Regions from separate parts of the Streptomyces sp. NPDC051664 genome, predicted to be linked through region 4. Evidence: riboswitches for the same ligand, from Rfam matches in the RefSeq annotation. Region 4 holds a riboswitch; each other region holds the start of a gene.
The links. Region 4 has a riboswitch for thiamine pyrophosphate ahead of ACIA8E_RS33340 (purine-cytosine permease family protein). Riboswitches for the same ligand answer to the same signal wherever they lie in the genome.
Positions count from the first base shown of each region.

Region 1 (7,622 bases), on a different contig from region 4:
GCGGCGGCCGGTCACCAGTCGGGCAATTAGCCCAGCTGAGCTAAGTACAAGACGAAACGACGCCCCTCGCGGATGCTGCCGATACAGTGGCGGTCCGCTGCCGTTGCCTGGGAAACAACTGTCCGCCACCACCCTGACCAGTGGTTTGTGTACACACCCGGTCTCCGGACCCCAGGTCTGCGGCAGGTCCGTGGGGGCGGCCCCCACGAACGGGCTGACTGCCCGTCACCACGCCTGGGGGTGACCTTTGACCACGGCATCGAGTACCGCTGTCCCGACGTTGATCGGTTCGGTTCAGCGGGCGTTGAGGCTGTTGGAGGCTGTGGGCGCCCATCGGGACGGGGCGCCTGCGAAGCAGCTCGCACGGGAAGCGGGGCTTCCCCTTCCCACTGCCTATCACCTGTTGCGCACCCTGACCCACGAAGGCTATCTGCGCCGGGAGAACGGCGTATTCCTCTTCGGCTCCGCCGCCGAGAGGCTGGTCGACGACGGTGCGCTGCAGAATCGTCGCAGCACCATGGCCCAGTCGCTGGCCCGCTGGCGCGACATCATCGGTGCACCGGTGTACTGCGCCGTCTACCGCGAGGGTGAGATCGAACTCATCGCGGTCGCCGACACCCCCGCAGCACCGGCGGTCGAGGAGTGGGCCTCGTTCCGGGAGACCGGACATGCCCATGCGATCGGCCAGTGTCTCTTGAGCCGGCTCGACGAGAAGGCCCGTGAGGACCATCTGGATCGTCACCCTGTGCAGCCGCTGACCCGCTACTCGGTGCGGGACCGACCGGCTTTTCTTGAGCGTTTGAGGTCGTTGGAGCGAACCGAACCTGTTGTCGAACGACAGGAGTACGCCCTCGGAACGGTCTGCGCCGCCATCCCGATCGCAGTCGGCTACACGGCTGCCGCCATGGCCATTTCGGTACCTCTCGAGGAAGAAGAACGCTTGCTCCCCGCAGTCGAACGACTACGCGGTGAAGTGGCGAGCCTCTTGCGTTCGTTGGTGTTCTCTATCAGTATCTGAAAAATCACTCCTTGTGATCTGCTATCGCGTACACCACGATGGCGTCAATAGGGCCATGGGGGATCATTCCTGGCCAGATTCATCTACTGCGGGGTTGAACGATGCGCGAGTCGGTTCAAGCTGAGGTCATGATGAGTTTTCTCGTCTCCGAGGAGCTCTCATTCCGTATCCCGGTGGAGCTCCGGTACGAGGTATGCGATCCGTACGCGATCCGGATGACCTTCCATCTGCCCGGCGACGCCCCCGTCACCTGGGCTTTCGGTCGTGAGCTTCTGTTGGACGGCCTCAACAGCCCCAGCGGTGACGGTGATGTGCACATCAGTCCCACTGAGCCCGAGGGGCTGTCCGACGTACACATCCGGCTTCAGGTCGGCGCGGACCGCGCTCTCTTCAGGGCCGGCACGGCGCCACTCGTCGCGTTTCTCGACCGGACGGACAAGCTCGTCCCCCTCGGCCAGGAGTGCACGCTGAGTGACTTCGAGGGCAACCTCGAGGAGGCGCTGGGCCGGATCCTGGCCAAGGAACAGAACGCCGGTTGAAAAGGTTTGCGCCGACGGATGGCGCGCCGGTCGAACGCGGTATCTGCCGAACGGGTGATATGCACTCCGCGCCGGGACGGCCACAGCCTTGAGCGTCAATGCCTCGCCCTGCGACGCCGGCCCCTTCCGTTCCGTGCGGGTGCCGAAGCTTCGGTTCCCGCGCCGAGCCCTGTGCGGTCCGCGGAGACGACCAGCGCCGCCAGCACCGTCGTCACCGGCACCGAGGCGACCAGTCCGATCGACCCGACCAGCGTTCGTACGATCTCCTCCGCCACGAGTTCGCTGTTGGCCACCGTGCCCACACTGCTCTGCGCGATCGAGAACAGCAGCAGCAAGGGAAGCGCGGCGCCGGCGTAGGCGAGCACCAGCGTGTTGACCACTGAGGCGATGTGGTCGCGACCGATCCTGATGCCTGCCCGGTACAGCTTCCGCGCGCCCATCGTCGGGTCGGCCTGGTGCAGTTCCCAGACCGCCGATGTCTGGGTGACCGTCACATCGTCCAGCACGCCGAGCGAGCCGATGATGACACCGGCCAGCAGCAGGCCGCTCATGTCGATGTGGGGGTACAGGCCGTGGATGAGGCCGGTGCTGTCGTCGGTGTTGCCGGTCAGGCTCGCCCAGTCGATGAAGAGCGAACCGAGCAGCCCGATCAGCAGCAGTGAGATCAGCGTGCCGATGACCGCGACCGAGGTGCGGGCGGTCAGCCCATGGCACATGTAGAGCGCGATCAGCATGATCGCGCTGGCCCCGATGACCGCGACCAGCAGCGGGTTCGAACCCTGCAGGATCGCGGGGAGGATGAACAGGGTCAGCACGGCGAACGACACGGCGAGCGCGATCAGCGCCATCACCCCGCGCAGCCTGCCCACCACGACCACTGCGAGAGCGAAGATCCCGGCCAGCAGAGCCATCGGGACTTTCCGGTCCACATCCGTCACGGAGTACTGAAGGTCATGGGGCGCGTCGGGGGCGTACGCGACGATCACGCCCTGTCCCTCGTGCAACTGCCGTGGCGCGTCGGGCTGGACGATCTCGACGAAGGTCCTTCCCTTGTCGTGGCCGGTCGTCACCTCGATCGTGGCCTTCTCGCACAGCCCCGGCTCCTGGCCGGGAGTGGCGTTCCCCGACGGCGTCGTGGTGTTGCCGGTGGCAGCGGTCTGCGCGGCGTTCACGTCCTTGCAGTCGACCTTGTCGACGTTCACCACCGTGGCCTGCTGGGTCTGCCGGTCGAAGCCGACGCCGGTGCGCTCGTGCGCGGGTGCACCGCCCGGCCAGAGCACCACCAGGCCGACGACGACAGCGGTGGTGAACGGGATCAGGACGGCCGCGATGACCTTGCGCAGATGCTTCGAGACCGGCGCCGCAGGCCCGTGACTGTGCGAGTGACCGTGCTGATGGTCCTGCGGTCCGGAGTCATTTTGAGGGGACGTCACCGGGGGATCATCGCAAGAAGTGAAGGGGTCCACTGTTCAGTACGCCTCGAAGGGCGCTAGCTTGATGACACCTTTGTACACGCGGGAGCTCGGAGCACCGGGCTGAGAGGGCGCTGATATCCGTACATCCGTACGGGACAGGCTGCGCCGACCGCCGAACCTGTTACCGGGTAATGCCGGCGTAGGGAGTAGGTCTCATGACCACATCGGACGCACGCACGCCTGCCTCGAACCAGAGTGACGAGGCCGGAAAGTCCATCGGCTGGCACAAGGGATACGTCCAGGGCTCGCGCCCGGACCTCCGGGTGCCGGTCCGGCAGGTGCACCTGACCAACGGCAACGCCGTGACGCTGTACGACACGTCGGGGCCGTACACCGATCCCACCACGGACACCGACGTCCGCCGCGGCCTCGCGCCGCTGCGGGAGAACTGGATCGTCGCCCGCGGCGACACCGAGGAGTACGCGGGCCGCCCGGTCCGCCCCGAGGACGACGGGCTCAAGCACACCTCGCCGCGCGGCGGACTGCGCAACCTCGACGCGGTCTTCCCCGGTCGCCCGCGGCAGCCGCGCCGCAGCCGCGAGGGGCAGCCGGTGACCCAGCTCGCGTACGCCCGGCGGGGCGAGATCACCCCGGAGATGGAGTACGTGGCGATCCGGGAGAACGTCGAACCCGAGGTCGTACGCGAGGAGATCGCCGCGGGCCGGGCGGTCCTGCCGGCCAATGTCAACCACCCGGAGATCGAGCCGATGATCATCGGTAGGCGGTTCCTGGTGAAGGTCAACGCCAACATCGGCAACTCCGCGGTCACCTCCTCCATCGAGGAGGAGGTCGAGAAGATGACGTGGGCGACGCGGTGGGGCGCCGACACGGTCATGGATCTCTCCACCGGCCGCAACATTCACACCACCCGTGAGTGGGTTCTGCGTAACTCCCCGGTGCCGATCGGCACCGTTCCGCTCTACCAGGCCCTCGAAAAGGTCGACGGCAGGGCGGAGGAACTGACCTGGGAGATCTACAAGGACACCGTCATCGAGCAGGCCGAGCAGGGCGTCGACTACATGACGGTCCATGCCGGCGTGCGCCTCCCGTACGTCCCGCTCACCGCCCGCCGCAAGACCGGCATCGTCTCCCGCGGCGGCTCGATCATGGCGGCCTGGTGCCTGGCGCACCACAAGGAGTCGTTCCTGTATGAGAACTTCGAGGAGCTCTGCGAGATCCTCGCGACGTACGACGTGACGTACTCGCTGGGCGACGGGCTGCGTCCCGGCTCGATCGCCGACGCCAACGACGAGGCGCAGTTCGCCGAACTGCGCACGCTCGGCGAACTCAACTCGATCGCCAAGCGGTTCGGCGTCCAGACGATGATCGAGGGCCCGGGCCATGTCCCGATGCACAAGATCAAGGAGAACATCGACCTCCAGCAGGAGATCTGCGAGGAGGCGCCGTTCTACACGCTCGGCCCGCTGACCACCGATGTAGCCCCGGCGTACGACCACATCACTTCGGGCATCGGCGCCGCGATGATCGCCTGGTGGGGGACGGCGATGCTCTGCTACGTCACGCCCAAGGAGCACCTGGGCCTGCCCAACCGGGACGACGTGAAGACGGGCGTCATCACCTACAAGATCGCGGCCCATGCGGCGGACCTCGCCAAGGGGCACCCGGGTGCGCAGGACTGGGACGACGCGCTGTCGGACGCACGCTTCGAGTTCCGGTGGGAGGACCAGTTCAATCTGGCTCTCGACCCGGACACGGCGCGGGAGTTCCATGACGAGACGCTGCCGGCGGAACCGGCGAAGACGGCGCACTTCTGCTCGATGTGCGGCCCGAAGTTCTGCTCGATGAAGATCTCTCAGGACATCCGTCGTGAGCACGGCGGTTCGCAGTCGGAGATCGAGGCGGGCATGGCGGAGAAGTCCAAGGAGTTCGCGGCGGCCGGCAACCGCGTCTATCTGCCGATCGCGGACTGAGTCATCGGGTGGTGTACTGCGCCGGGGCGCTGCGAGAACCGTCGCGGCGCAGTGCACGTCTCCAGGCCGAAAGCCTGAAGGAGGAGCCGGGCCACGGGTACGAGGAGAGACCGGCTCCGATCGCCGGCACGAGGACGACGAACAAGGGATTCGACCCGGTCAGTCCAGCTCGTGTTCCGGGCCGCCGAAGTCCGGGCTGGTGAAGTCGGGGCTGGTGAACGACGGGCGGGGACCCGCCGCCGGGCCCTCTTCCGGGCCCGAGAAGTCCGGCCTGGAGTAGCCGATCTTCGGGATGCGGTTGGCCGAACGGTGCGGTGTACGTGATGCGGGGCCGGCCGTGGGATCGGCGAGCGCATCCCGCAGGAACGGCAGGATGCCCCGCTCCAGCAGCGCATGGCGCCAGGCCTCCCTGGCGCGCGCCACATCCTCCGGCAGCTCGTCCTCGGTTTCCTCGGCCGGCAGCGACGTCGAGCCGTTGCGCAGCGCCGTGGTGAGCAGTCCGATGGCGGCGGCCAGTATCGCTGCCGCCATGACCGCGGCGAAGAACCAGCCGGCGGTGACCATGGTGTCGGCGAACGACGGGGGCCTGCTGAGCATCTTCAGGATGTAGCCGACCAGCAGGAAGATCAGGGCGGCGGTGCCCGCGAGCATCGGCGCCAGGACGGTGACGACCGCCCCTATGCCGGCGCCAGGCCGGTCCGGATCGTCAGCTTCGGACCCGAGGCCCGAGCCCTGGGCCGAGTCGGCGGCCGGTCCGCGCAGCTCTTCGCGGACCTTCACGTAGTGGTCGTACTCGGTGGCTGCCGCCGCGGTGATCAGAGCCGTGGCGTTCAGCGCCATGGTGCGCAGCTGTTCCGTGTTGAGCCGTTCACCGACTCCGGCCAGATCCGGTCGTTCGTGAGCGTGGCGTAGCGCATCGCCGAGGATCCGCTCGTACTCGGGTCGGTCCTCGGCCAGCAGGTGCGGAGCGCTGTTCATGTGCATCCCCCGATGCTCCGTTGGGCCTGAGTACCCGCTTGGACCGGGCAGTTGGGCGGAAACGGAGGAGAGCCTGCTACTGATAGGCCGATGGTAGAGCGCCCACGGCACGGGGTGACAGGGGGTTTCCGTAAATAGGCCCAGTGGTCGGCGTGGTCAGGTCGTGGATGCGTCTTCCCCGAAGACCGTCAGTCATGCAAGGGCAGCCGGACGACCAGCAGCTTTCCGGCCATGGTCACGCCGCCGTCCATGGCGATGGCGAACCCGTCCGCGTACACGTGCGGGCCGTCCACCACGGGGCCGGCGCTGTCCTCGCCGTCCTCCGAGCCGACCTCGCCGAGCAGATACGGAATGGGGCTGTGACCATGGACGATGCGCTGTCCGCCGTACGCCGCCATCAGCTCCTGGACTGCCTGCGAGCCCCCCTCGTCGCGGAAGGCGAACCGCCTGGTGAGCTTGCGGAACAGGTCCCAGCACTCGTCGGCGTCGTTACGCGTGAGAATGGCATGCACGGTCTCGTTGACGTCTTCGATGGTGGAGCCGTACTCGAGGTACGCCGTCGTGTCGGAGTGCATCAGAAGGTGCCCGTCCTCCTCGACGACCGCGTCGAGACGGGACATCCACTGGAGGTGGACGTCCTGGAGCCGCTCCATGTCGGTCTTCTGGCCGCCGTTGAGCAGCCAGGCGGCCTGGAAGGTGGCGGTGCCCGCACCGGAGTTGACCGGTGTGTCGGCGAACCGCTTGGCGCCGATGAGAAGTAGTTCGTGGTTGCCCATCAGGGCCTTGCAGTAGCCGCCCGCGGCCGCGGCCTCGGCGGACAGACGCATGACCAGGTCGATGACGCCGATGCCGTCCGGGCCGCGGTCGGTGAAGTCGCCGAGGAACCAGAGCCGGGCGTTGCCCGCGGCCCAGGCACCCTCGGCGTCGATGAGGCCCTGTTCCCTGAGGGCGTCGTGAAGCTCGTCCAGATAGCCGTGGACGTCGCCGACCACGTACAGCGGTCCGAGACCCTGGTCCGTGGCGGGCCGCTGATCCGGGACGGCCTGCACCTGGACGGTGTCACCGCGGTTGATCACGGGAAGATCGCGCGCGGTGGGCGTGTATCCCTCCGGCTCGTCGCCCGGTGCGACATTGCCGGGGTGCGGCGCCACGGGCGGCGCCGGAGTCTGCGCATAGGGCGGCACACGGAAGTCACGCAACGTCGCTGTCCACTCCACGGATTCCTGACCGGCCCCCTGTGTCATCGACCCCTCCACCACCGTCGCGCCGCCGTACACCTGACGGGCCCTGCTGGTCGGGGTGGTCCGCGGTGTCGTGCGCCCATCATAGGAATGCGGATCGTGCAGTGTGATGCACCAGGGGTGGTGAATCCGGACGCACGACAGGTTCACCGGCCGATTGGTCCCAATTGGCCTGATCAATCCCTGGACGGGGACCGAGGCGCGCTGACCGTGGTACGGGGCGGACGGCGTTGCGAGGACGTCCGGACGATGAGTTCGGTCGGTATGACCCGCTCCACCGGACCGTCCTGGTCGACGCCTTCGATCGCGTCGATGAGGAGCTGGACGACCGCTGTGCCGATCTGGCGCGGTTTGAGTGAGAGCGTGGTGATGGGGGGCTCGGTCGTCGCGTACACGGTGGACTCGCTGCAGCAGACCAGCAGCAGATCCTCGGGGACGCG
Region 1 covers NZ_JBITCU010000006.1:174,275-181,896, forward strand. Annotated here, with positions in the region: gene ACIA8E_RS14310 (IclR family transcriptional regulator) at 248-1,018, shown strand; gene ACIA8E_RS14315 (SsgA family sporulation/cell division regulator) at 1,120-1,557, shown strand; gene ACIA8E_RS14320 (YibE/F family protein) at 1,653-2,990, opposite strand; TPP riboswitch at 3,062-3,195, shown strand; gene thiC (phosphomethylpyrimidine synthase ThiC) at 3,188-4,963, shown strand; gene ACIA8E_RS14330 (hypothetical protein) at 5,123-5,947, opposite strand; gene ACIA8E_RS14335 (metallophosphoesterase) at 6,130-7,185, opposite strand; gene ACIA8E_RS14340 (LacI family DNA-binding transcriptional regulator) at 7,359-7,622, opposite strand, start outside.
Region 1: another riboswitch for thiamine pyrophosphate. It lies ahead of thiC (phosphomethylpyrimidine synthase ThiC); the one in region 4 lies ahead of ACIA8E_RS33340 (purine-cytosine permease family protein).

Region 2 (7,622 bases), on a different contig from region 4:
GACATCCGGGACATCGATCATCCGCGGGCCCTTGGAGACCGTGAGCGTGATGGTGTCGCCCTCGGCTGCCTGGGTGCCCCCGCCCGGTGACTGGCGCGCGATGTCGCCCGCGGCCTCGGGCGAATTGACCCGGCCCGGCAGCACCTCGGCCTTCAGGCCTTCCTCGTCCAGCGCGTCGGTGGCCTCCTGGACCGACAGCCCGGTCAGGTCGGGGACGTCGACCGGGCTGCCCTTGCTGACGACCAGGGCGACTGCGGATTCGGGGTGGCGCTCCGCGCCGGCTCCGGGATCCGTACGGATCACTTCGCCCTGCCCGATGTCCTCGCTGAACTCCTTGGTGACCATGCCGGGCACCAGACCCACCTTCTTCAGTGCTCGCCTGGCCTCGGTGAGCCCGGTGCCCCGGACGTCGGGGACCTTCACGATCTCGGGGCCGCGCGAGACGACGATCTTCACCGATCCGTTGCCCCGGATACGGGCGCCCGACTTCGGGTCGCTGCTGACGACCTTGCCGCGGTCGACGTTGTCGCTGTAGGCCCGCTCGACGCCCTTCAGCTCGAGGCCGGAGTCCGAGAGCCGCTCGCGGGCGGCCTTCTCGGTCTGGCCGAGCAGCGAGGGGACCCGGGTGAACTGTCCCGAGTTGATGTACCAGACACCGGCGCCGACCCCCAGCACCAGCAGCACGGCGACGATCGCAGCGAGCATCCCGCGCCGCGGCCCTCCGTGCCGTGGCCCGCCCCTCGCCGGCTCGGGCGGCAGCGGCGGGGGCATCTCCAGCCGGCTGGTGTGATGGGCGATGCCCTGGCCGACCGGGAGCACCCGGGGGATCACGCTCGTCCGGTCCTCGGCGTCGGTGTGTGCCTCGGCGAGGGCCTGCGGTGGTACGGCGTCCAGTTGGCTGTCCCTGAGCGCGGCCCGCGCGGTTCGGGACTCGGCGAGCAGGGCCACGGCGTCGAACGGACGGGCCTCGGGGTTGCGGGCGGTGGCGCTCGCGACGAGTTCGTCCAGCTCGGCCGCGAGCCCCGGGACAACGGTCGAGGGCGTCGGCACGTCCTCGCTGAGGTGCTGGTAGATGACCTGGGCGGGGGAGTCGCCGGTGTGCGGCTTGGCGCCCGTCAGCATCTCGTACAGCACGACGCCGCAGGCGTACACATCGGTGCGGGTGTCCGCCGTACCGTGCTCGATCTGCTCGGGGGCGAGATAGGAGACGGTGCCGAGGATTGTTCCGGTGGTGTTGGTGTCGGAACCCACGGCCCGTACGAGACCGAAGTCCGCGACCTTCACCCGGCCGTCGTCCCCTATGAGGACGTTCTCCGGCTTCATGTCGCGGTGCACGAAGCCTGCCCGGTGTGCGGCACCGAGCGCGGCGAGGACCGGCTCCAGGATGTCCAGCGCGGCTCTCGGCTGCAGGGCGCCGCGCTCACGCAGGACGTCGCGCAGCGTGCAGCCCGCCACGTACTCCATCGCCAGGTAGACGTACGCCCCCTGGGCGCCCTGGTCGAAGACAGCGACCACATTGGGGTGCGCGAGCCGGGCCACGGACTTGGCCTCGCGGATGAAACGCTCGACGAACGAGGCGTCGGTCGCGAGGGCCGGGTGCATCACCTTGAGGGCGAGAACCCGGTCGAGCCGGGTGTCCATGGCCCGGTAGACCGTGGCCATCCCGCCCACGGCGATGCGGGCATCGACGCGGTAGCGGCCGTCGAGCAGCTGCCCGACGATGGGGTCTCCCTGGCCGAAGGCCGGGGAAGGGTCCTGGAGGGTCGTATCCACACGAGCGAGTCTACGAGCCGCCGAGGACATGGCTGACGGGCCGGGCGATCCCGGGTCCGTACTGCAGCCGAGCCGTGACAGGGACATGTGCGTCACACGCCTGCGGCACCGTGCGCTCCGCGTGCGTACGAGTGCTCAGAACGCGGGCCGCTCCGGGTCCAGCGCAGCCCGCCCCTCCATCGGTGACGACGCCTCGGCGAAGTGGCGCCGGGGGATCCGGCCCGCGCGGTAGGCCAGCCGTCCGCCGTCCACCGCGTGCCGCATCGCCGCCGCCATCAGCTCGGGTTCCTGCGCCCGGGTCACCGCCGACGCCAGCATCACTGCCGCGCACCCCAGCTCCATCGCGAGCGCCGCGTCCGATGCGGTCCCGGCGCCGGCGTCGAGAATCACCGGTACCCGGGCGTGCTCGACGATCAGCTGGAAGTTGTGCGGGTTGCGGATGCCGAGACCGGAGCCGATCGGGGAGCCGAGCGGCATGATCGCCGCACATCCCACGTCCTCCAGCTTCCGGGCCAGCACCGGGTCGTCATTCGTGTACGGGAGGACGGTGAAGCCGTCGTCCACCAGCGTCTCCGCGGCGTCCAGCAGCTCGATCGGGTCGGGCAGCAGGGTCCGCTCGTCGGCCACCACCTCCAGCTTGATCCAGTCGGTGCCCAGCGCCTCGCGGGCCAGCCGCGCGGTCAGCACGGCCTCGCCCGCGGTGAAGCAGCCCGCCGTGTTCGGCAGGACGCGGATCGAGAGCCGTTCCAGCACGGAGAGCACCGAACCCTGCACGGTCGGATCGAGGCGGCGCATCGCGACGGTGGTCAGCTCGGTGCCCGACGCGGTCAGCGAGCGTTCCAGCACGTCGAGGCTGGGCGCCCCGCCCGTTCCCATGATCAGCCGGGAGCCGAACGTCGTGTCGCCGAGGGTGAAGAGATCGTCGGACATGGTCAGCCTCCCTGGACCGCGGTGAGAACTTCGATCCGGTCGCCGTCGGCGAGCGCGGCGGTGGACCACCGGCTGCGGGGGACGACGGTCTCGTTGACGGCGGCCGCGACGCCGGAGGGCGCAGCGGTGAGGGTGGCGACGAGGGCTTCCAGGGTGGTGCCGGCGGCGATCGAGCGGGGGTCGCCGTTCACGGACACGGAGAGCGCGACGGAGTCGGTCATGCGGGCTGCTCCTGACGTGCGGAGGCGGTGGCGGGGGGCGCGGCGGGCGGCGGTACGGCGGGCCCGAACCGCCCGGGGGTGAACGGGCGGGCCACGGCGGGCAGCTCGCCGGTGGTCAGGAGCTCGGCCATGGCGTCGCCGGTGACGGGGGTGAGCAGCACCCCGTTGCGGTGGTGGCCGGTGGCGAGATACAGGCCCGGCAGGGCGGTGGGGCCGAGCAGCGGGGCGTTGTCGGGGGAGGCGGGGCGCAGGCCGGCCCGGGTCTCGGTGAGCGGCAGTTCGGTGATGCCGGGCACCAGCTCGTGGGCGTCGCGCAGCAGCTCGTACACCCCGCCCGCCGTGACCGTGGTGTCCCAGCCCATCTCCTCGCTGGTGGCGCCGACGACCAACTCGCCGTTCTCGCGCGGGACGAGATAGACATGGCTGCCGCGGACCACGGCTCGTACGGTCCGGGTGAGGAACGGCGCGTACACGGCGGGCACGGTCAGCCGCAGCACCTGCCCCTTCACCGGCCGGACGGGCGGCACGACCTCGTCCGGCAGCCCCGCGAGCCGTCCGCTGAGGCTGCCCGCGGCGAGCACGATCCGGTCGGCTGCGAGCTCCGTGCCGGCTGCCAGTACGGCTCCGGCTGCCCGGTCCCGCACCACCACGAGGCGTTCCGCCCGGTCGCGGTGGAAGACCACCCCGGCCCGTTCGCAGGCCGTCAGCAGGGCGGCGGCCAGCCGGCGGGGGTCGACCTGGTGGTCGCCGTCGACCCGCAGACCGCCGCGCACACCCGGCGCCAGCATCGGTTCCAGGCGGCGGCACTCGCGGCCGGTGAGCCACTCCGACTGCAGCCCCGAACGGTGCTGGAGCGCGTGCAGTTCCCGCAGATGGGCGCGGTCGTCGGAGTCCAGGGCGACCGCGAGGGTGCCGCAGGCCCGGAAGCCGATGTCCTGGCCGCTCGCCGCCTCCAGTTCGGCCGCGAAGGCCGGGTAGCGCGCGGCGGAGGCGAGATTGAGACCGAGCAGCATCTGCTCGCCGTAGTGGAGTTCGGTGACGGCGGCGAGCATTCCGGCCGCGACCCGGGCAGCACCGCCGCCCGGGTCGGGGTCGACGACCGCGGTGCGCAGGCCGCGCTGCGCCGCCCGCCAGGCGGTCACCAGACCGATGATTCCGCCCCCGATGACGAGGACGTCGGATCCGGGTACGCCGGATCCGTCTGCTGATGTGCTCCCGGAGGATCGCATGGGCGTCCAGCCCCTCCCTTCGCCGGCATGACCCGGATCAGGTTCGTACGGTCGGAGGCCGCCCAGCCTCCCTCTCAGCCCGGTGCGTCCGGGCTCCCGCGAGTGTCTTACGTCGGCCACCCTAAACCCCGTCACCCGGCCCCAGTAAGGGAGCGGCCACCGTGGCCCGTTCACTCGACGGACTTGTCCTCTCGCCGGTCGCCGACCAGGCGCCGGGTCAGGTCGGCACCCGGACCCGCTTCACGTACCACGAGGAGAAGGGCGCGATCTGGGCCGACTACGCGGGCGGGGACGTGGTCCGGGGCCATCTCGTCGGCACTCGCACCGGCGATCGACTCGACTTCCGCTACGTCCAGTTGAAGCAGGACGGATCGACCTCCTGCGGACACTGCGTCTCCACCGTCGTCGGCCTTGCGGACGGCCGGGTGCGGCTGGAGGAGCGCTGGGAAGGGGAGTCGCAGGAGGGCAGCGGGACGAGCGTGGTCGAGGAACTCGCAACCTGATGGTTCGTCAGATGCTTAAGGTGGACAGGTGAGCGAACAGCAGACAGAGCAGCCTGGCCGGCGGACAGAGCGCCGCGTCGTCATCGTCGGTGCGGGCATGGCCGGCGTGCAGACCGCGGTGGCCCTGCGGGAACAGGGCTTCACCGGCCCGGTCGCCCTGATCGGTGCCGAACCCCACCAGCCGTACGACCGGCCCCCGCTGTCCAAGGCGGTGCTGCTCGGCACGGCCGAAGGCTCCGCCTTCGACATCGACTTCGAAGAGTTGGGCATCGAGCTGCAACTGGGCCGTGACGTGACCGGCGTACGGGCCGACGCGCACGAACTGGACACCCTGACGGGCCCCGTACCGTACGACGTCCTGGTCATCGCCTCCGGCGCCGAACCGGTGGTGCTGCCCGGCTCCGAGGGGGTGCCCGGCGTCCATCTGCTGCGCACCCTCGACGACGCCGCACGGCTACGGCCGGTCCTCGACCAGCAGCACACCGTCGTGGTCGTCGGCGCGGGCTGGATCGGCGCCGAATTCGCCACCGCAGCCCGCGCCGCGGGCTGCGAGGTCACCGTCGTCGAGGCCGCCGAACGGCCGCTCGCGGGCGTCCTGCCCGCCGAGGTCGCTGCCCCGATGGCCCGCTGGTACGCGCAGAGCGGCGCCGAACTCCTCACCGGCGCCCCGGTGGCCCGGATCGAGCCCGGCAGTGTGGTCCTCGCGGACGGCCGCACGGTTGCCGCCGGAGCGGTGGTCGTCGGGATCGGCGCCCGGCCCGCCACCGGCTGGCTGGCCGGCTCCGGCATCGCCCTCGGTCCGGACGGATCGGTGACCGCCGACGCCGCGCTGCGCACCTCGCTGCCCGATGTGTATGCGGTCGGGGACTGCGCCTCCTTCCCCTCCGCGAGGTACGGCACACGGCTCCTCGTCCACCACTGGGACAACGCCGTCCAAGGGCCCCGGACCGCCGCCGCCAACATCATCGGTGCCGGTGCGGACGGGGCGTCGCAGCTCCTGGCATACGACCCCGTGCCGTACTTCTGGTCCGAGCAGTTCGACCGGTTCGTGCAGTACGCGGGCCATCACGGGGGCGCGGACACCCTGATCTGGCGTGGTGACCCGGCCGATCCCGCCTGGTCCGTGTGCTGGCTGCGGGGCGGCGCACTGGTCGCCGTCCTCGCCGTCGGGCGGCCGCGCGATCTGGCCCAGGGGCGCAAACTCATCGAGGCGGGGGCACGGCTGGATCCGGTGCGGGCAGCCGACCCCGCCGTACCGCTGAAGTCGGCCAGGGCCGATGCCCCGTAGCGGCACGCCCGGAGGGGTTCCGGAGCCCTTGCGGGCACTGGGTCGACCCCCGTCCGGTCGGGTCCGCGTGCCGACTGTCGGTCCGGGATGGCACGCTTGACCCCGTGACCGAGATTGACGCAAAGATTGATGCTCTCGTCCCCGCCTGGCTCCACCTTCCCGACATCGCGGAAATGCTCGATGTCGAGGTGACGCGCGTGCGGCAGCTGGTCAAGGAGGGCCAGCTCATCGCCGTACGACGTGGTGAGAACCGGACGCTCCAGGTGCCTGTTGCCTTCATCGACGGCAACAAGGTGGTCAAGGGCCTCTCCGGCACCCTGACGCTCCTGAGGGACGACGGCTACACCGACGAAGAGATGCTGGAGTGGCTCTTCACTCCCGACCCGACCCTGCCGGGTACCCCCGCGCAGGCGCTGAGCGAGAATCGCGGCACGGAGGTGAAGCGCCGCGCCCAGGCGCTCGCCGTCTGACCGGGACAACCGCACGCGGGGTACGGGCACGGTCCGTTCCGAACGGCCCGGCCCGTACCCTCGCAGCACGCCGCACCGCTGTACCAGCCCGACCGTGTCGTACCGCTGAATTCCGTACAGCTGTATCAAGGGGGAACCTCGCCATGCCCACGCCTCGCGAGCTGCTGTCCGACGCCCGGCTCTATCTGTGCACGGATGCCCGCAGGCGCCAGGGCGACCTGCCCGCCTTCCTCGATGCTGTGCTTTCCTCCGGGGTGGACATCGTCCAGCTGCGCGACAAGGGCATGGAGGCGGCCGAGGAGCTCGAACACCTCGCGGTCCTCGCCGACGCCTGCCGACGCCACGGCAAGCTCCTCGCCGTGAACGACCGGGCCGATGTCGCCCACGCCATCGGGTCCGACGTGCTCCACCTCGGCCAGGGAGACCTGCCGGTCCCCGCCGCCCGCGCCATCATCGGCGAGGACGTGGTGATCGGCCGCTCCACGCACGCGGAGCCCGAGGTCGACGCCGCCGTCGCCGAGCCCGGCGTGGACTACTTCTGCACCGGACCCTGCTGGCCCACCCCCACCAAGCCCGGCCGGCACGCCCCCGGCCTCGACCTCGTGCGGTACGCCGCCTCTCTCGCCCAGCCGCGCCCCTGGTTCGCCATCGGCGGGATCGACGCGGGCAACCTCGACGAGGTGCTGGACGCGGGAGCGCGCAGGGTCGTCGTCGTACGGGCGATCACCGAGGCCGACGACCCGGTGGCGGCCACCGCGGAGCTGACGAAGCGGATCAGGGCGCGCGCCGACGGCTGACAGGCGCGTCACGGAAATCACAGGTCATCCGGAGCAGGTCGGAGGACTGTCCGAAGGGTGGACAAACCACCAGTCAATTCGGGCAATTGCCGCTGGTCCGGTTGGGGGACCGTCGCGCCCTGGTTAATCTGCAGTATGGCCCTTGGCACTCCCTCTACCAGGACGGATCACGCACGCACCGTGCGTGAGCTGCTGGCGACCGGCAAGACTTCGTATTCGTTCGAGTTCTGGGCGCCCAAGACCGAGAAGGGCGAGCGTAATCTCTGGAATGCGTTGCGCCGGGTCGAGGCGGTGGGCCCGAGCTTCGTCTCCGTGACGTACGGGGCCGGTGGTTCCACCCGGGCCGGGACGGTCAGAGCCACCCAGCAGATCGCCGCCGACTCCACGCTCACCCCGGTCGCGCACCTCACG
Region 2 covers NZ_JBITCU010000004.1:202,274-209,895, forward strand. Annotated here, with positions in the region: gene pknB (Stk1 family PASTA domain-containing Ser/Thr kinase) at 1-1,773, opposite strand, end outside; gene ACIA8E_RS09975 (thiazole synthase) at 1,909-2,703, opposite strand; gene thiS (sulfur carrier protein ThiS) at 2,706-2,924, opposite strand; gene thiO (glycine oxidase ThiO) at 2,921-4,153, opposite strand; TPP riboswitch at 4,151-4,263, opposite strand; gene ACIA8E_RS09990 (hypothetical protein) at 4,315-4,656, shown strand; gene ACIA8E_RS09995 (NAD(P)/FAD-dependent oxidoreductase) at 4,754-5,944, shown strand; gene ACIA8E_RS10000 (Rv2175c family DNA-binding protein) at 6,049-6,414, shown strand; gene thiE (thiamine phosphate synthase) at 6,558-7,211, shown strand; gene metF (methylenetetrahydrofolate reductase [NAD(P)H]) at 7,347-7,622, shown strand, end outside.
Region 2: another riboswitch for thiamine pyrophosphate. It lies ahead of thiO (glycine oxidase ThiO); the one in region 4 lies ahead of ACIA8E_RS33340 (purine-cytosine permease family protein).

Region 3 (7,622 bases), on a different contig from region 4:
CGAACTGCCCACCTGGCCGCTGCTCCGGGCGCTCGCCGCGGGCCGGCCGATGGAATCCCGTATCGCACTGGTCGACACGGTGGACGAGGCCCCCGAGGCACTCGCCCGGCTGACCAGCTGAGGGGCCGGCCTGGAGCCTGTCCGGTTCAGACCGCCGCGAGCCGGTTGACCAGCGCGTCGAAGAAGGCCTCCCAGCCGTCCTCGGCCGCCGCGTACTGCTCGGGCGTGAGATTGCCGCCGCGCTGCTGGAAGACCATCTCGGTGGTCTTGCGGCCGCGCTCGGCGAAGGTGACGGTGACGATCTCGCCCTCGATGTCGGCAGGCGCCCCGGCGTCCTTCAGCGTGAAGACCAGCCGCTCCGGCGCGACCACCTCGCGGTAGACCCCGTGGAACGGCATCTCGGTGCCCGGCACCACGATGACCAGACTCCACGTGCCCTCCGGCCTGACGTCCATCGACACCCGGTCGAGCGGCACATCGGCATCCCCGCCGTACCAGGCGGCGAAGTGCTCGGGGGTCGTCCAGGCCGCGAAGACCTGTTCCCGTGGGGCGTCGAAGACGCGGGTGATGTCGATGCCCTCGCGTGCCGTTCCAGTCATTGTCCCTGCCCTTTTTTCGGAGTCGTTCCGGATCTTCCCCGGTCGTATGAGGTGTTCCCCGAAACGGCCGAAACTGCTCTTCAGGGAGACCCGGTAGTGGTCCGCACCGCGTGGCGTCGCGAGCGGCACCGACCCGCCGCCCACGATCAGCCTGCGGCGGGCAGCACCACCGTCTCCGACGCGTCGAACGTCACGCCGACCTTCGCACCCTCCTGAGGGGTGTCCCGCAGCGGACACTCCGCCTCCAGGAGCGGACCGCTGTCGGGGTGCAGTGTCACGGCGACATGATTGCCCCGGAAAGTGCGGGCGCCGACCGTACAGGGCAGGCCGTCCGCCGGGTCGCCGATCCGTACGCCCGCCGGACGCACCAGCAAGGCGCACGGGCCCTGCGGCGCCCCGTCCGGCACCGGCACCCTCCCCCACATCGTCGCCGCGGCCGCGCCGGCCACCGTCGCATCCACCACATTGTCGAAACCCAGGAACCGGGCGACGAACGCGGAGGCGGGACGTTGCCAGACCTCCAGCGGAGTGCCCACCTGGGCGATGCGTCCGTCGCGCATCACGACGACCCGGTCCGCGAGGGCGAACGCCTCGCCCTGGTCATGAGTGACGGCGAGCACCGTCGTACCCAACCGGGCGAACAGCGTGCGCAGTTCGACGACGAGGCGTTCGCGCAGGCTGCGGTCGAGCTGGCCGAGCGGTTCGTCGAGCATCAGCAGTTTCGGTCGCGGGGCGAGCGCCCGCGCGAGAGCGACGCGCTGCTGCTCGCCGCCGGACAGCGCGGCGACAGCCCGTCGTTGGCTGCCGGGCAGGCCCACCAGTTCGAGGAGTTCGGCGACCCTGCGGTCCTGGTCACCACGGGTCACTCCGTGCATCCGCAGCCCGAAGGCGACGTTGGCGCCGACGTCCCGATGCGGGAAGAGCTGATGATCCTGGAACATCAGCCCCAGACCGCGCCGGTGCACCGGTACGCCGGTCTGGTCGACGCCGTCGAGGAGCACCCGGCCGCCGTCCGGCGGGTGCAGTCCGGCGACCACCCGCAGCAGTGTCGACTTGCCGCTGCCGCTCGGCCCCAGCACACAGACGATCTCGTGGTCCGCGACCTCCAGATCCACCACGTCGAGCGCCGCCCGCTTCCCGAAGAGGACGGTTGCGGCTTCCAGTGTCAGCATGTCCAGAACACCCCGAGCATCTTCAGAACTCCCCGGACCGGTCCGGGCGGATACGTTCGAGCAGCAGCAGCGACACCGCGCACACCAGCATCAAAACGGTGCTGAGGGCCATCGCCTGGCCGTAGTTGAGCTCCCCGGACCGCCCGAGCAGCCGGGCCACGGCGACGGGCAGCGTCGGGTTGTCGGGCCGCGCGATGAACACCGTCGCCCCGAACTCGCCGAGCGACACGGCGAACGCGAAGCCCGCCGCGACCAGCAGCGCCCGCCGCACCAGCGGCAGGTCGACCTCGCGCCAGGCCCGCAGCGGTGACGCGCCGAGCACCGCCGCCGCCTCGCGCAGACGCCCGTCCACCGCCCGCAGGACCGGCAGCATCGTGCGTACGACGAACGGCACACCGACCAGCGCCTGGGCCAGCGGCACCAGGATCCAGGTGGTCCGCAGGTCCAGCGGGGGCTTGTCCAGCGTGATCAGGAAACCGAAGCCGACGGTGACCGCGGACACCCCGAGCGGCAGCATCAGCAGCGCGTCGAAGCCGCGGACGAGCCGCCCGGCCCGCCTCGTCAGCGCCGCCGCCGCGAGCCCGCCGACGACCAGCGCGATCGCGGTCGCGACCAGGGCGTACTGCAGTGAGTTCCAGATCGCTTCGAGCGGCGCGACCAGGAAAGTGCCGCCGCTCGCGTCCACGGACCGCAGAGCGCGGTAGTAGTCGAAGCCATGGCCGCCGGGCACGTCCAGCGAGCGCTCCACCAGCACGCCGAGCGGCAGCAGGATCAGCACCAGCACGGTCAGCAGGACCCCGCCGAGCAGCGCCCGCTGCCCGGCGCCGCGCGGCCTGCGGGCGGTCTGCGCCGGGTCAACCAGCTTCAGCGCCGTCTCCCTGCGCCGCACGGTCCAGGCGTGTACAGCCAGGACCGCGCCGACGGCGGCGAACTGCACCATCGTCAGCACGGCGGCCGTGGGGAGGTCGAGCAGCTGGGCGGTCTGCCGGTAGATCTCCACCTCCAGCGTGGAGTACGCCGGACCGCCGAGGATCTGCACGACCCCGAAGGAGGTGAACGTGAAGAGGAAGACCATCAGCGCCGCGGCGGCCACGGCGGGCGCGAGGGCCGGCAGCGTCACCCGCCGCCACGCTGCCAACCGCCCGGCGCCCAGCACCCGGGCGGCCTCCTCCTGCCGTGGGTCGAGCTGCGACCACAGGCCGCCGACGGTCCGTACGACCACCGCGTAGTTGAAGAAGACATGGGCGAGCAGGATCGCCCACACGGTGGTGTCGAGCCGTACGCCCGCCAGTTCGTCGAGGAAGCCGCCGCGCCCGAGCAGCGCCAGGAAGGCCGTCCCGACGACGACGGTCGGCAGGACGAACGGCACCGTGACGACCGCCCGCAGCAGTTGTTTGCCGGGAAAGTCGAAGCGGGCGAAGACATAGGCGCCGGGCAGCGCGATCAGCAGGGTCAGCGCGGTCGAGGCGAGCGCCTGCCAGGTGGTGAACCAGAGGACGCCGAGGATGTCCGGCCGGCTGAGCACCTCGCCGATCCGGCCGAACTGCCAGACGCCGTCGGCCTTCAGCCCGCGGCCGACGATCGCGACGACGGGGTAGGCGAAGAACACCGCGAAGAACGCGACGGGCACGGCCATCAGTCCGAGCCGCACCGCGCCCCCGCGCCACGCCCTCGGGCGTGCGGCGCCCGCCGCGCGCCCCGGCCGGGCGCGCGGACCTGCCCCGCGCGCGCCCGGGCCGGGTGCGGGCGTCTTCGTTACTTCACTACGAGCGAGGACCACGACTGGACCCACTGCTCACGGTTCTTGGCGATGGTGTCGGGGGCCACGGTGGTCGGCTTGTCGACCGTCGCGCCGAACTCGGTGAAGATCTCCGGCAGCTTCGCGTCCTTGGTGACCGGGCTCACGAACATGTTGAGCGGCATGTCCTCCTGGAACTTCTTGCTGATCAGGAAGTCCAGCAGAGCCTTGCCCCCGGCCTCGTTCCTCGCGCCGTTCAGCAACCCCGCGAACTCGATCTGGCGGAAGCAGGTGCCGGTCGCGACCCCCGTCGGGGCCTCGGTCGGCTGCGGCTTCGCGTACAGCACCTCGGCCGGCGGGCTGGAGGCGTACGACACGACGAGCGGCCGGTCGGCCTTGGCCTTCTTGCCGCCCGCGGAGCCGGAGAACTCCTCGTTGTACGCCTGCTCCCAGCCGTCGACGACCTTGACGCCGTTGCTCTTCAGCTTCTTCCAGTAATCCTGGTAGCCGTTCTCGCCGTAGGCGGCGACGGTGCCCAGCAGGAAGCCGAGCCCGGGCGACGAGGTCGCGGCGTTCTCCGTGACGAGGAGGTTCCTGTACGCGGGCTTCGCCAGGTCGTCGAAGGTCGTCGGCGGCGCGAGCTTCCGGTCGGCGAAGTACTTCTTGTCGTAGTTGATGCAGATGTCGCCGGTGTCGATCGGCGTGACCCGGTGCTTGGTCGCGTCCAGCTGGGTATCGGCCGCGACCCGGTCGCTGCCCTTCGCTTCGTACGGCGTGAACAGACCGTTGTCGAGGGCGCGGGAGAGCAGCGTGTTGTCGACGCCGAAGAACACATCGCCGCGCGGGGATCCCTTGGTCAGGATCTCCTGGTTGAGTGCGGCGCCGGCGTCACCGCTCTTGAGCACCTTGACGGTGTAGCCGGTCTCCTGGGTGAACGCCTTCAGTACGTCCTTGGAAGCGTTGAAGGAGTCATGGCTGACCAGGGTCACGGTCTTGGACCCGGAGCCCTTCGTGCCGCCGGCCCCGGAGGCCGAGCCGTCGGAACTGCTGCAGCCGGCGAGTGCCGTGACGCCGAGCGCGGCCGCGACGGCCGTCGCCGCAAGCTGCTTGGTGCGGCGCGTGGTACCGGTGGTGCTCATTGTTGATTCCTCCTGGGTTTGACCAGGAAGAGACGCGGCCCTGCCCACCGGGAGGTGGGCAGGGCGCAACAGCATGAGTTGATGACCGAACTTCCTACCCGGAATGACCCGGGCGAGGTTCAGAGGGTCTGCGGCCAACCTGTCGTCGGTGCCGCACTCTCAGCGCTGTGGCGCTCCCCTGTCGGAATATGAAATTGATTTCGGCCCAGATTACACGGGCCGTCTTTCAGCGCTCGGATGCCGCCAGCTGCCCGCACGCCCCGTCGATCTCCTGACCGCGGGTGTCCCGCACGGTCACGGGCACCCCGTGGGCGGCGATCGCCTCGACGAACGCCTTCTCGTCCTCGGGCCGCGAGGCGGTCCACTTGGAGCCGGGCGTCGGGTTCAACGGAATCAAGTTGACATGCACACGCTTGCCCTTGAGGAGCCGGCCGAGCAGGTCACCACGCCAGGCCTGGTCGTTGATGTCGCGGATCAGCGCGTACTCGATGGAGATCCGGCGGCCGGACTTCTCCGCGTACTCCCATGCCGCGTCGAGCACCTCACGCACCTTCCAGCGCGTGTTCACCGGCACGAGCGTGTCCCGCAGCTCGTCGTCCGGCGCATGCAGCGAGACCGCGAGCCGGCACTTGAAGCCCTCGTCGGCGAAGCGCAGCATGGCCGGCACCAGGCCCACGGTGGAGACGGTGATCCCGCGCTGAGACAGGCCGAGGCCGTCCGGCTCGGGGTCGGTCAGCCGACGGATCGCGCCGACCACCCGCTTGTAGTTGGCCAGGGGCTCGCCCATGCCCATGAAGACGATGTTGGAGAGCCGTGCGGGCCCGCCCGGCACCTCTCCGTCGCGCAGCGCCCGCATGCCGTCCACGATCTGGTGGACGATCTCGGCGGTCGACAGATTGCGGTCCAGGCCGGCCTGCCCCGTCGCACAGAACGGGCAGTTCATCCCGCATCCGGCCTGCGACGAGATGCACATCGTCACCCGCTCCGGGTACCGCATGAGGACGGACTCGACCAGCGTCCCGTCATGCAGCTTCCACAGCGTCTTACGGGTCGTGTCGTCGTCACAGCTGATGTGCCGGACCACGGACATCAGGTCGGGGAACATCGCCTCGGCGAGCTTGTCCCGCGAACCGGCCGGGATGTTGGTCCATTCCGCCGGGTCGTGCGCGTACCGCGCGAAGTAGTGCTGCGACAGCTGCTGCGCACGGAAAGGCTTCTCGCCGATCGCGGCGACGGCTTCCTTGCGCTCGGCGGGCGTGAGGTCGGCGAGGTGCCGCGGCGGCTTCTTGGCTCCGCGGGGCGCGACGAAAGTGAGTTCTCCGGGCTTAGGCATGGTTCCTCCAGTGTTGCAGACACGCCGTGGTCGCAGAGGCCTTCACCAGCTCAGGAGGGATGAGGTGCGCACACGCCCGGTCGTCGTCGGTCGTCATCAGTCGACGTCGGCGGCCCTTTGGCGGCCCACGGACGGCCCAGCCGCCCCGAGGGACAGTGACCGATCGCACGAAAGGCGAGTGGTACGCACAGCGTCCCACCGAGACCTAGAATCGAATACGTGTCCGAAAACTTCTCTCGTCTGGATCGCCTGCGCATCGTGCGCGAGTGGCAGGCGTATCAGCTCGGCCGAACCGATCGGACGATCGCCGAGCTGGAAGAACGCGAGGCCGCGGCCGTCCGGGCAGCACGCACCCTGCCGCCGCCGGCACCCGACTGGAGACTCTCCCTGCAGCGCGCGGGTGGCACGTCCCATGCCGACGCCGTCCACACGGGCGACTGCGGCATGGGCGGCAAGAGAACCAAGCCGATGACCCGGGAGCAGGCCCTGCGTGCGCTCACGGAAGACGGCATCACGGCCTGCCCGTACTGCCGGCCGGACAGAGAGCTGGGAGTGCTGTGAACCACGGACCATCGGAACCTGAGGACATGAGCGAAGCACCCATCGTCATCCACCGCCCAGCCGGAACGGGTGGCCGTCGGGTGACGATCCGCGCCCAGGTCGCGGGCCTCGCCCGCAGCGACGACGACGTGATCGAGTTCCTGCGCCGCGCGGGCCTGCCCGACGCCGGTGACGTACTGGACGACCCACGATGGGTGCAGTGGCAGGGCGGCCGACCACACCAGTACGGCGCGGCCTCTGTCGATGAGACTGCCGGCCCGCCCGGCCCGCAGCCGTAGACAGACCCACAGCAACCTCGAATCGGGACAGGTGGGCCGACACCCGCTTCAGGAATTGGATCCCCGGTTTCCGCCATGCCCGTGAACAGGCATGGTTCTTGCAGTCCCGCAGACAGAAGAGTGAGGGCCCGCCGCCCTCTGGACAACGGACCCTCACTCACAAAAAAGCAGGTCAGGATGGGTGGCGACCCGACTGTTCAGCTGGAGCCGACGAACAGCACCAGCAGCAGCCAGACCACCGGAGCGGTCGGCAGCAGCGAGTCCAGCCGGTCCATGATCCCACCGTGACCCGGCAGCAGCGTGCCCATGTCCTTGATCCCGAGATCCCGCTTGATCATGGACTCACCCAGGTCGCCGAGGGTGGCGCTGGCGGCGACGGCGAGGCCGAGCAGCAGACCCTGCCACCAGGTGCCACCGTCGATCAGGAACTGCATGCACAGCGCACCGGCGACCATCGCGAAGGCGACCGCCCCGAACAGGCCCTCGCGGGTCTTGCCGGGGCTGATCCGCGGCGCGAGCTTGTGCTTGCCGAAGCGCCAGCCGACGGCGTACGCCCCCGTGTCACTGACCACGGTCAGCAGCAGGAAGGTGAGGACCCGCTGCGGCCCGTCGTCCGCGCTCAGCAACATCGCGACGAAGGTGGCCAGGAACGGTACGTAGAACGCGGCGAAGACTCCGGCCGTGACGTCCTTGAGATACCCCTCCGGCGGCTCGGTCATCCGCCAGACGAGCAACGCCAGGGCGGTCAGCGCCATCGCGACCCACGCGCCCTCGGCGCCGCGGACATAGCCGGCCACGATCA
Region 3 covers NZ_JBITCU010000001.1:25,138-32,759, forward strand. Annotated here, with positions in the region: gene ACIA8E_RS00120 (LOG family protein) at 1-121, shown strand, start outside; gene ACIA8E_RS00125 (SRPBCC domain-containing protein) at 147-599, opposite strand; gene ACIA8E_RS00130 (ABC transporter ATP-binding protein) at 746-1,771, opposite strand; gene ACIA8E_RS00135 (ABC transporter permease) at 1,794-3,407, opposite strand; gene ACIA8E_RS00140 (thiamine ABC transporter substrate binding subunit) at 3,527-4,648, opposite strand; TPP riboswitch at 4,722-4,838, opposite strand; gene rlmN (23S rRNA (adenine(2503)-C(2))-methyltransferase RlmN) at 4,875-5,981, opposite strand; gene ACIA8E_RS00150 (DUF6233 domain-containing protein) at 6,201-6,542, shown strand; gene ACIA8E_RS00155 (hypothetical protein) at 6,569-6,820, shown strand; gene ACIA8E_RS00160 (phosphatidate cytidylyltransferase) at 7,018-7,622, opposite strand, start outside.
Region 3: another riboswitch for thiamine pyrophosphate. It lies ahead of ACIA8E_RS00140 (thiamine ABC transporter substrate binding subunit); the one in region 4 lies ahead of ACIA8E_RS33340 (purine-cytosine permease family protein).

Region 4 (7,622 bases):
CTCGCCGACGCGCTTGTGCGCGACGCCACGGGTGTGATGGTGCGGCTGCCGGTGAGCGGGCTGTGTTGAGCGAACCTCCCGCACATCCCACTCGGCGCCGGCTGATCGTCGGACTGACCGCCGCCGTGGCCGCCCTACGGGCAGGGGAGCTGACCGCCGGGGCCGCGCCTTCGGCGCCCCTTGTCCCCGAGCCGGTCCCGGTGGATCGGGCCGGGCTGCTGCCCGCTTCCCTCCTGCTGCCCGACCCGACGACCGCCACGCTGGAGGCGTTTGCGGACACCATGGTCCCGGGCGAGAAGCGGTACGGCGGTGACGTGGCGATCGCCGGGGCGGCCCCCGGTCCCGGCGCCGTACAGGCGGGGGCCGTCGAGCTGCTCAACCTTCCCGATCTCGGCATCGGCGTACTGCTGCCCGAGCTGGCACTGCTCGTCAACACCCGTGTCCTCGCCTATGCGGCCACCCACGGCCGGGTCCTGCTGCCCACTCAACCTCCCTTCGTGGCGCTGCGGTTCGCCGACCGCACCGCGCTCGCCGGAGAGCTGCTCACGCCCGGCGCCCCAGACCGGCAGCTGTACGCGCTGCTCGCACTCTTCGCCGCCGCGGCCTTCGACACGGCAGCCCATCTGCACACCGCCGTAGCCATCCGGCAACGCCACCCGGGCCTGGCCTGGATCGGCTTCCCGGCGCCCGGCGCCGACGGACTGTGGCGCTTCCCCGACTACTCGTACGGCAGAAGGCTCGCCTCCGAGCACCCTCTCACCACCCCCGGAGGGCACCCCGCATGAGCGCCATCGAACGCACCGACGTGCTGGTCATCGGCAGCGGCTTCGGGGGCGCCATCCCCGCCTACCATCTGGCCGCGGGCGGCGCCGAGGTGGTGATCCTGGAACGCGGACCGCATTTCACCGCCCCCGACTTCACCCATGACCTGCGCCTGGGCAGCTATACCCGGATCGTCGACCTCGTGCAGGGCGACGGCATCACCGTCGTCGCCGGGAACTGCGTCGGCGGGTCCAGCGTGGTCTACTTCGCCGCTTCGCTGCGGGCTCCGGGCTTCGTCTTCGACCGCCGCGGCAGTCTGGGCCACCGCCTGTGGCCTTCGACCCTGACCCGCGCCGCCCTCGACCCCTGGTACGACCGGGTCGAGGAGGCTCTGCCCGTCGCCGAGCAGAGCTGGGACCAAGTCCCCTATCCCGGAGGGCTGTTCGCTGCAGCGTGCGCGCGTGCGGGCCGCACCTGCAACCCTGTGCCCGTCGCCGTCGACCTGGCCCGCTGCACCAACTGCAACTGGATGCTGAACGGCTGCCACTTCGACGCCAAGCGCTCCATGCTGCTGAACTACCTCCCCGCCGCGACCGCGCACGGCGCCGAGATCCGCCCGCTCCACGAGGCGCAGACGATCGCTCCCGCCAGCACACCCGGTTACCGCTACCGCGTCTCGTACACGCAGCTCGACGCCGGCGACTACCGGTTGCCGGTCGGCGTGGGGGCGATCGAGGCCAAGACCGTGGTGCTGGCCGCGGGCGCTCTGGCCACCCCCGTGCTGCTGCAGCGCTCGGCTCCCCTGCTCGGCGGCGTCCCGCAAGCCGTCGGGCGCTACTTCTCGGGCAACGGCGACCGCGTGTCCATCGCCGACGTCGACGAAGGCAAGGTGCGCGACCTGCTCGGTCTCGAGCGCGCACCGGGCGTCCCGTACCAGGGCTTCCCCATCGGGAAGCCCATCGGCTCCATGTCGTACGACCGGCTCGACCCGGCAGCGGCGGAGTTCACCCGCTTCTCCCTTCAGCAGATCTACTTCCCCGGCATCACCGACCTGCTGGCGCAGGCCACTGACGCCCCGGCGACGAGCTGGTTCGGCGTCCACAAGAAGGAGATGCGGGCACGCTGGCCGTCGTGGCTCTCCGTGCTCGCCATGACGGAGGACGACAACGAGGGCGTCTTCGGCCCGCCGCCGCCCACCGGAAGCTCGACGCGCGTGGCCACGTCGCTCTGCCTGTCCACGCTGTCGTACCGGCCGACGGCGAACACCCTGCGCGGCTGGGCCGCCGCGGATGCCGAGGCCCGCGCGGTGCTGGAGCGCGACGGTCTTGCGCGGGTGCGGCCCTGGAGCGAGAACGCCGCCGGGTCCGTGAGCGCGCACCCCCTCGCCTCCTGCCGGATGGGTGACGACCCCGCCACCTCGGCGCTCGACGAACGCGGCGAACTACGAGGCCATCCCGGCCTGTTCGTCACGGACGGCTCGGCAGTACCGACCTCGCTCTGCGTCAACCCCTCACTGACGATCGCGGCGCTGGCCGAACGGGCCTGTCCCGGCATCGTGGAGAGCACCGCCGAGGCAGGCGTTCGCGCACGGTACGGGGCCCCCGCGCCCCGGTGAAAGGAATCCCTCGTGAACTCGCTCTACCCGCCGCGGATGACCGGCCGTCCAGGGCGGCTCGAAGTCTGGTACGCGACGTTGACCGATCCTCGTACCGGTACCGGCCTGTGGATCCACCACGAAGTGGTGACGCCCAAGCACGGCGGCCCGGCCCGGGCACATGGCTGGATATCCGTCTTTCCGCCGGACGGACCGCCGGTCACCGAGCGGTTCGGGGCCCCGGAATCCCCGCCGCCCCAGGGCGAGGCGTACTTCGCGGTGCCGGGCGTGCGGGCAACGCCCCGGCTGCTGGAAGGCACCGCGGGCGCGATCACCTGGCGCCTGACGGTCACCGGCGGCGGAGAGCCCCTCTACACCTTTCCGCGCTGGTCCTGGCAGCGTGAGCTGCTGCCCGCCGCCCAGATCGTGCCTGCCCCCGACGCCGTTTTCGACGGGGAACTCGTCGTCGGGGAGCGGCGGTTCACCCTCTCCGGCGCCATGGGAGGCGTCGCCCGGATCGCCGGTCACGGCAATGCCCAGCGATGGGCGTGGCTCCATGCGGGCCTCGGCGGCGGGGACGTACTGGAAGTGGTGGCCGCCGTCGCCCGCCGTCCCACGATGCGGTGGCTGCCACCGCTGCCCATGCTTCAGCTGCGGATCGGTGGCACCGACTGGCCGCGCGACCCGTTGCTGACCGCCCCACTGCTGCGTGCACGGATCGGTCTGCCCGACTGGTCGGTCGCAGGCGGCACCGCGCGGCGCAGGCTACGGATCGATGTGACCCAGGACCCGGCCGACTGTGTGTCGCTCTCCTACACCGACCCTGACGGAGCGACCGCCACGTGCACCAACACGGAACGTGCCACCGTCGACGTGATCGTCGAACGCCGCACCGGGCTGCACCGCTTCGAGGTGGAACACCGCTGGCATCTGGATCGCACGGGTCACGCGGAGGTGGGGACGCGACCGTGAGCACGGCGCGCCGCCCCCCGTGGCGCGGACCGCGCATCCACGCCACGGACGAACCCACCGAGTCGTCTGCCACACAGACCTCGGTGCAGGTGTTCAAAGGGACCGGGTTAGTCTGACCGTCGTACCGGACACGGGGTGCCCTATCCGAGGGCTGAGATCACACCCGTCGAACCTGAACCAGTTCGCACTGGCGGAGGGATGTCTTTCATGCCGTTGACGCATGTTTCCGGCGGGCTGCCCGCCGACGGCCGGCAGACCGTCTTCGACGGACGGATGCCGGCGGCCCCCGGCGACCTCCGCGTCGAGACGCACGGCATCGAGCCGGTCCCCGAGAGCAACCGTTACGGCGGTCCCGGGCGCCTGTTCACCGTGTGGTTCGCTCCCAATCTGACCATGACCGGCGTGTTCACCGGCACCGTCGGCATCGCCCTCGGCCTGGACTTCGCCACCGCGCTCGCCGCCGTCGTGCTGGGCACGGTGCTCGGCGCGGTGCCCACCGCCTACCTGGGCACCTGGGGGAGCCAGACCGGTGCCGGGCAGCTGCCGCTGGCCCGGCTCGCCTTCGGCCGGGCCGTGACGGTGCCCGGCATCCTGCAGTGGCTGTCCTCGGTCGCCTGGGACGCGCTGATCGGGCTGTTCGGCGGGGACGCGCTCGCGCGGCTGTGCGGCTGGCCGTTCTGGCTCGGCGTCCTGGCCATGATGCTGGCCCAAGGCGCCCTCGGCGTCCTGGGCTACGAGGCCATCCACCGGCTCCAGATCGTCATGACCTTCGTGCTCGCCGCCGCGTTCGCGCTGATCGCCTGGCGGCTGCTCGACGGTGTCCATCCGGTCGGCGCCGGCACCGCGCACGGCGCCGACCAGGCCGGCGCGTTCGTCCTGACCAGCACCATCGCGCTGAGTCTGGCCCTGTCCTGGGCTCCGTACGCCAGCGACTTCAGCCGCTATCTGCCGCCCACGACCTCGCGCCCGCGCATGTTCTGGTTCACGCTGCTCGGCCTCGTGGTGTCCTTCGTGGCCGTCCAGGCCCTCGGGTTGCTGGGCGCGTCCGTGCTGACCGACCAGACCGCCGCAGGGGTGGACAAGCTACTGGGCGGTGGGGTGTTGGGCGCGTTCGGGCTGCTCGCCGTGGCGCTGGCTGCGCTCTGCAGCAACGCCATGAACGACTACAGCGGTTCCTTGGCTCTGCAGACCGTCGGCGTGCGCCTTCCGCGCCCGGCGGCAGCCGCTCTCGCCGCCGTCCTCGGCTTCCCTCTGGTGCTGTGGATGCACGCTGCCGACACCACTGCCCGCTTCCAGAACGTGCTGCTGTTCGTCGGCTACTGGATCCCCGGATTCGTGGCGATCGTCATCGTCGACTGGATCGCACGGTCCCGGGCACGGGGCGGTGCGGCGATCGACCTCGCCGCCGAGACCGCCCGGCCGCACTCCGGATGGCCCCCGCTGCTGGCATTCGCCGTCGCCTTCGCCGCGGCCGTGCCGTTCATGGACACCAGTCTGTACGTGGGCCCGGTGGCGGCCGCCCTGCACGGCGCCGACCTCTCGTACTACGTGGCGTTCCTCGTGGCGCTCGCCGTCTACGCGCCGCTACGGCTACGCCATCGCCCGCAGGACTGACCTGCCGCCGGCCGACGGACCCCGACGTCCGTCGGCGCCCGAACGACATCCCCTCCCCCACGGAGCGAAATCCCATGCCCGTTGCATCCGCCGATCACACCGCCTTCGTCCCGCAGGCCCTCGCACGCGTGCGGACGGACTCCCCTCTGGTTCAGTGCCTGACGAACTCGGTGGTCACGGGCTTCACCGCCAACGTCCTGCTGGCGCTGGGCGCCTCGCCGGCCATGGTCGACATTCCGGAGGAGGCCGGCCCCTTCGCCCGGGTCGCCTCCGGTGTCCTGATCAATCTCGGCACCCCGCACGCGGAGCAGCGCTCCGCCATGGTCGAGGCCGCACGGGCGGCGGGTTCGGCCGGCACGCCGTGGGTCCTCGACCCGGTGGCGGTCGGCGCGCTGCCGGTGCGCACCGCGCTGGCACGAGAGCTCCTGCGGCTGCGACCGACTGTGATCCGGGGCAACGCGTCCGAGATCATCGCACTCGCGGGCGCGGGCGACGGCGGCCGCGGCGTGGACTCCTCCGACGGCGTCGGGGCCGCCGAGGAGTCAGCACGCGAGCTGGCGCGTACAGCCGGCTGCGTGGTCGCCGTCTCCGGGCCTGTCGACTTCGTCACCGACGGGGTGCGCAGCGCTCGGATCGCCAACGGTGATGCCCTGTTGACCCGGGTGACAGGGGGCGGCTGCGCGCTGGGGGCGGTGATGGCGGCCTTCGCGGCGGTCGACAAGGACCGGTTCGCCGCGGTGGTGGCCGCCGTCACCGCGTACACGGTGGCCGCCGAGCTGGCCGCGAAGGAGGCCTCCGGGCCCGGCAGCTTCGCCGTCGCCTTCCTGGACGCACTCGCCGCGCTGGAGGAAGCGGACCTCGCCGAGCGGGTGGCTCTCTCGTGACCGCGGCACCGGTGGATCTGTCGGTCTACCTGGTGACGGACACGGCCCAGTGCGCGGCGCGCGGCCGGAGCGTGGCCGAGACCGTCGTCCTGGCAGTGGCCGGGGGCGTCACCGCCGTGCAGATCCGGGAGAAGCACGCCACCGGGAGGGAGTTCCTGCACACGGTTCTGGAGGTGGCCGCCGTCCTCCCCGACCGAGTGACGCTGATCGTCAACGACCGGGTGGACGTGTTCCTGGCGGCCCGCGCCGCCGGCGCACGCGTGACGGGTGTTCACGTCGGCCAGTCGGATCTGCCGCCGGCCGCCGTACGCGAACTCATCGGAGAGGACGCGGTTCTGGGCCTGAGTGCAGCCACCCCCGATCAACTGCGGGCCGCCGCCGAGGATCCGGCGCGCGTCCACCACGTCGGCATCGGCGCGCTGCATGCGACCCGGACCAAGGCGGACGCCCCGGCCCCGCTCGGCCATGCCGGCTTCGCCCGCCTCGCCCGGCTCAGCGACCTGCCCGCCGTTGCCATCGGCGGCATCACCCCGGCCGACCTGCCACGCCTGCGAGACGCCGGGGCGGTGGGAGCCGCCGCCGTCTCCGGCATCTGCGCCGCCGAGGACCCCCTTGCGTCGGCCCGCGCATACGCCTGGGCATGGACCCGTGTCCGGGAGGAGACCCTCGCATGACCGCGCCCGGCCACGTGCTGACGATCGCCGGATCCGACCCCGGTCACGAGCCGGAATTCAGCCCGGCCCGCAGTCGATGCCGACGCCGGGCACCCACGGACTGAGCATGCTCACGGCTGTCACGGGACAGCACTCCCTGCGCGTGGCGCGCCCCTCGCGACGTTCCGGGCGACGGCGTGGCACGCATTCCCGTGGAGGACCGCCGGTGACTGACCGTACCCGTACAGTGTTCCGAGTTGTGAAAGTCTGTTCATACATGAGCGGGTTTCCCACCCGTGACTTGTGCGTGCGACGTACCGCCGAGTAACAACATGTCTCATGAACTTTTTCAGCCGCGGCACCACGCTCCGACGCCCGGCGGCGCCCGCCGCTCCAACGACCCCCGCTGCTGCCGTGATGCCGGATCCCGCCCTGGCAGCTCTCAGCGGAGAGTGGATGATCGACCCCGCCCACAGCAGGATCGGTTTCTCCGTGCGACACGCCATGGTGACGACGGTGCGCGGATCGTTCGGTTCGTACGAAAGTCGCCTCTACTTCGACGGCCGGAACCCGGCACGCTCCCGCGCGGAGATCGTGCTGCACACCGCGAGCGTCGACACCGGGGTGGAGCAGCGTGACGCCCACCTGATCGGGCGTGACTTCCTGGACGCGGCGAAGTATCCGCGGATGAGCTTCGCCAGTACCGCCGTTCAGCTCATGGGCAAGGATGTCTACCGCATGACCGGCGACCTCACCATCAGGGGCACCACCCACCCCGTGGAGCTGGACCTCACCTACATCGGCCATGTCACCGACCCGTTCGGCTACGAACGGGTCGGCTTCGACGGCACCACCACCATCAACCGCTCGGACTGGGGCCTGACCTACAACGCCCGGCTGGCGGAAGGCGGGGCGATGGTCAGCGAGCGACTCCGCCTCCAGTTCGACATCGCCGCGATCCGTTCCACCTCGGAGCACTGACCCGGACGGGAGGTGTCTGGGACAGGCCGATCGCGCCTGGCAGCAGACGGTCCGGTCCCGGCGCCGCGTCGGTGTCGGGGCTCACCACGCCAGCCTCTTCAGCCGGGTGGCCACCTGCTCGCGGTCCCAGGCGCCGTCGGCGACCACGACGCGGTACCGGTA
Region 4 covers NZ_JBITCU010000028.1:83,807-91,428, reverse strand. Annotated here, with positions in the region: gene ACIA8E_RS33360 (hypothetical protein) at 1-69, shown strand, start outside; gene ACIA8E_RS33355 (DUF5987 family protein) at 216-785, shown strand; gene ACIA8E_RS33350 (GMC family oxidoreductase N-terminal domain-containing protein) at 782-2,377, shown strand; gene ACIA8E_RS33345 (hypothetical protein) at 2,390-3,328, shown strand; TPP riboswitch at 3,450-3,544, shown strand; gene ACIA8E_RS33340 (purine-cytosine permease family protein) at 3,536-4,942, shown strand; gene thiM (hydroxyethylthiazole kinase) at 5,017-5,826, shown strand; gene thiE (thiamine phosphate synthase) at 5,823-6,500, shown strand; gene ACIA8E_RS33325 (YceI family protein) at 6,819-7,460, shown strand; gene ACIA8E_RS33320 (PmoA family protein) at 7,542-7,622, opposite strand, start outside.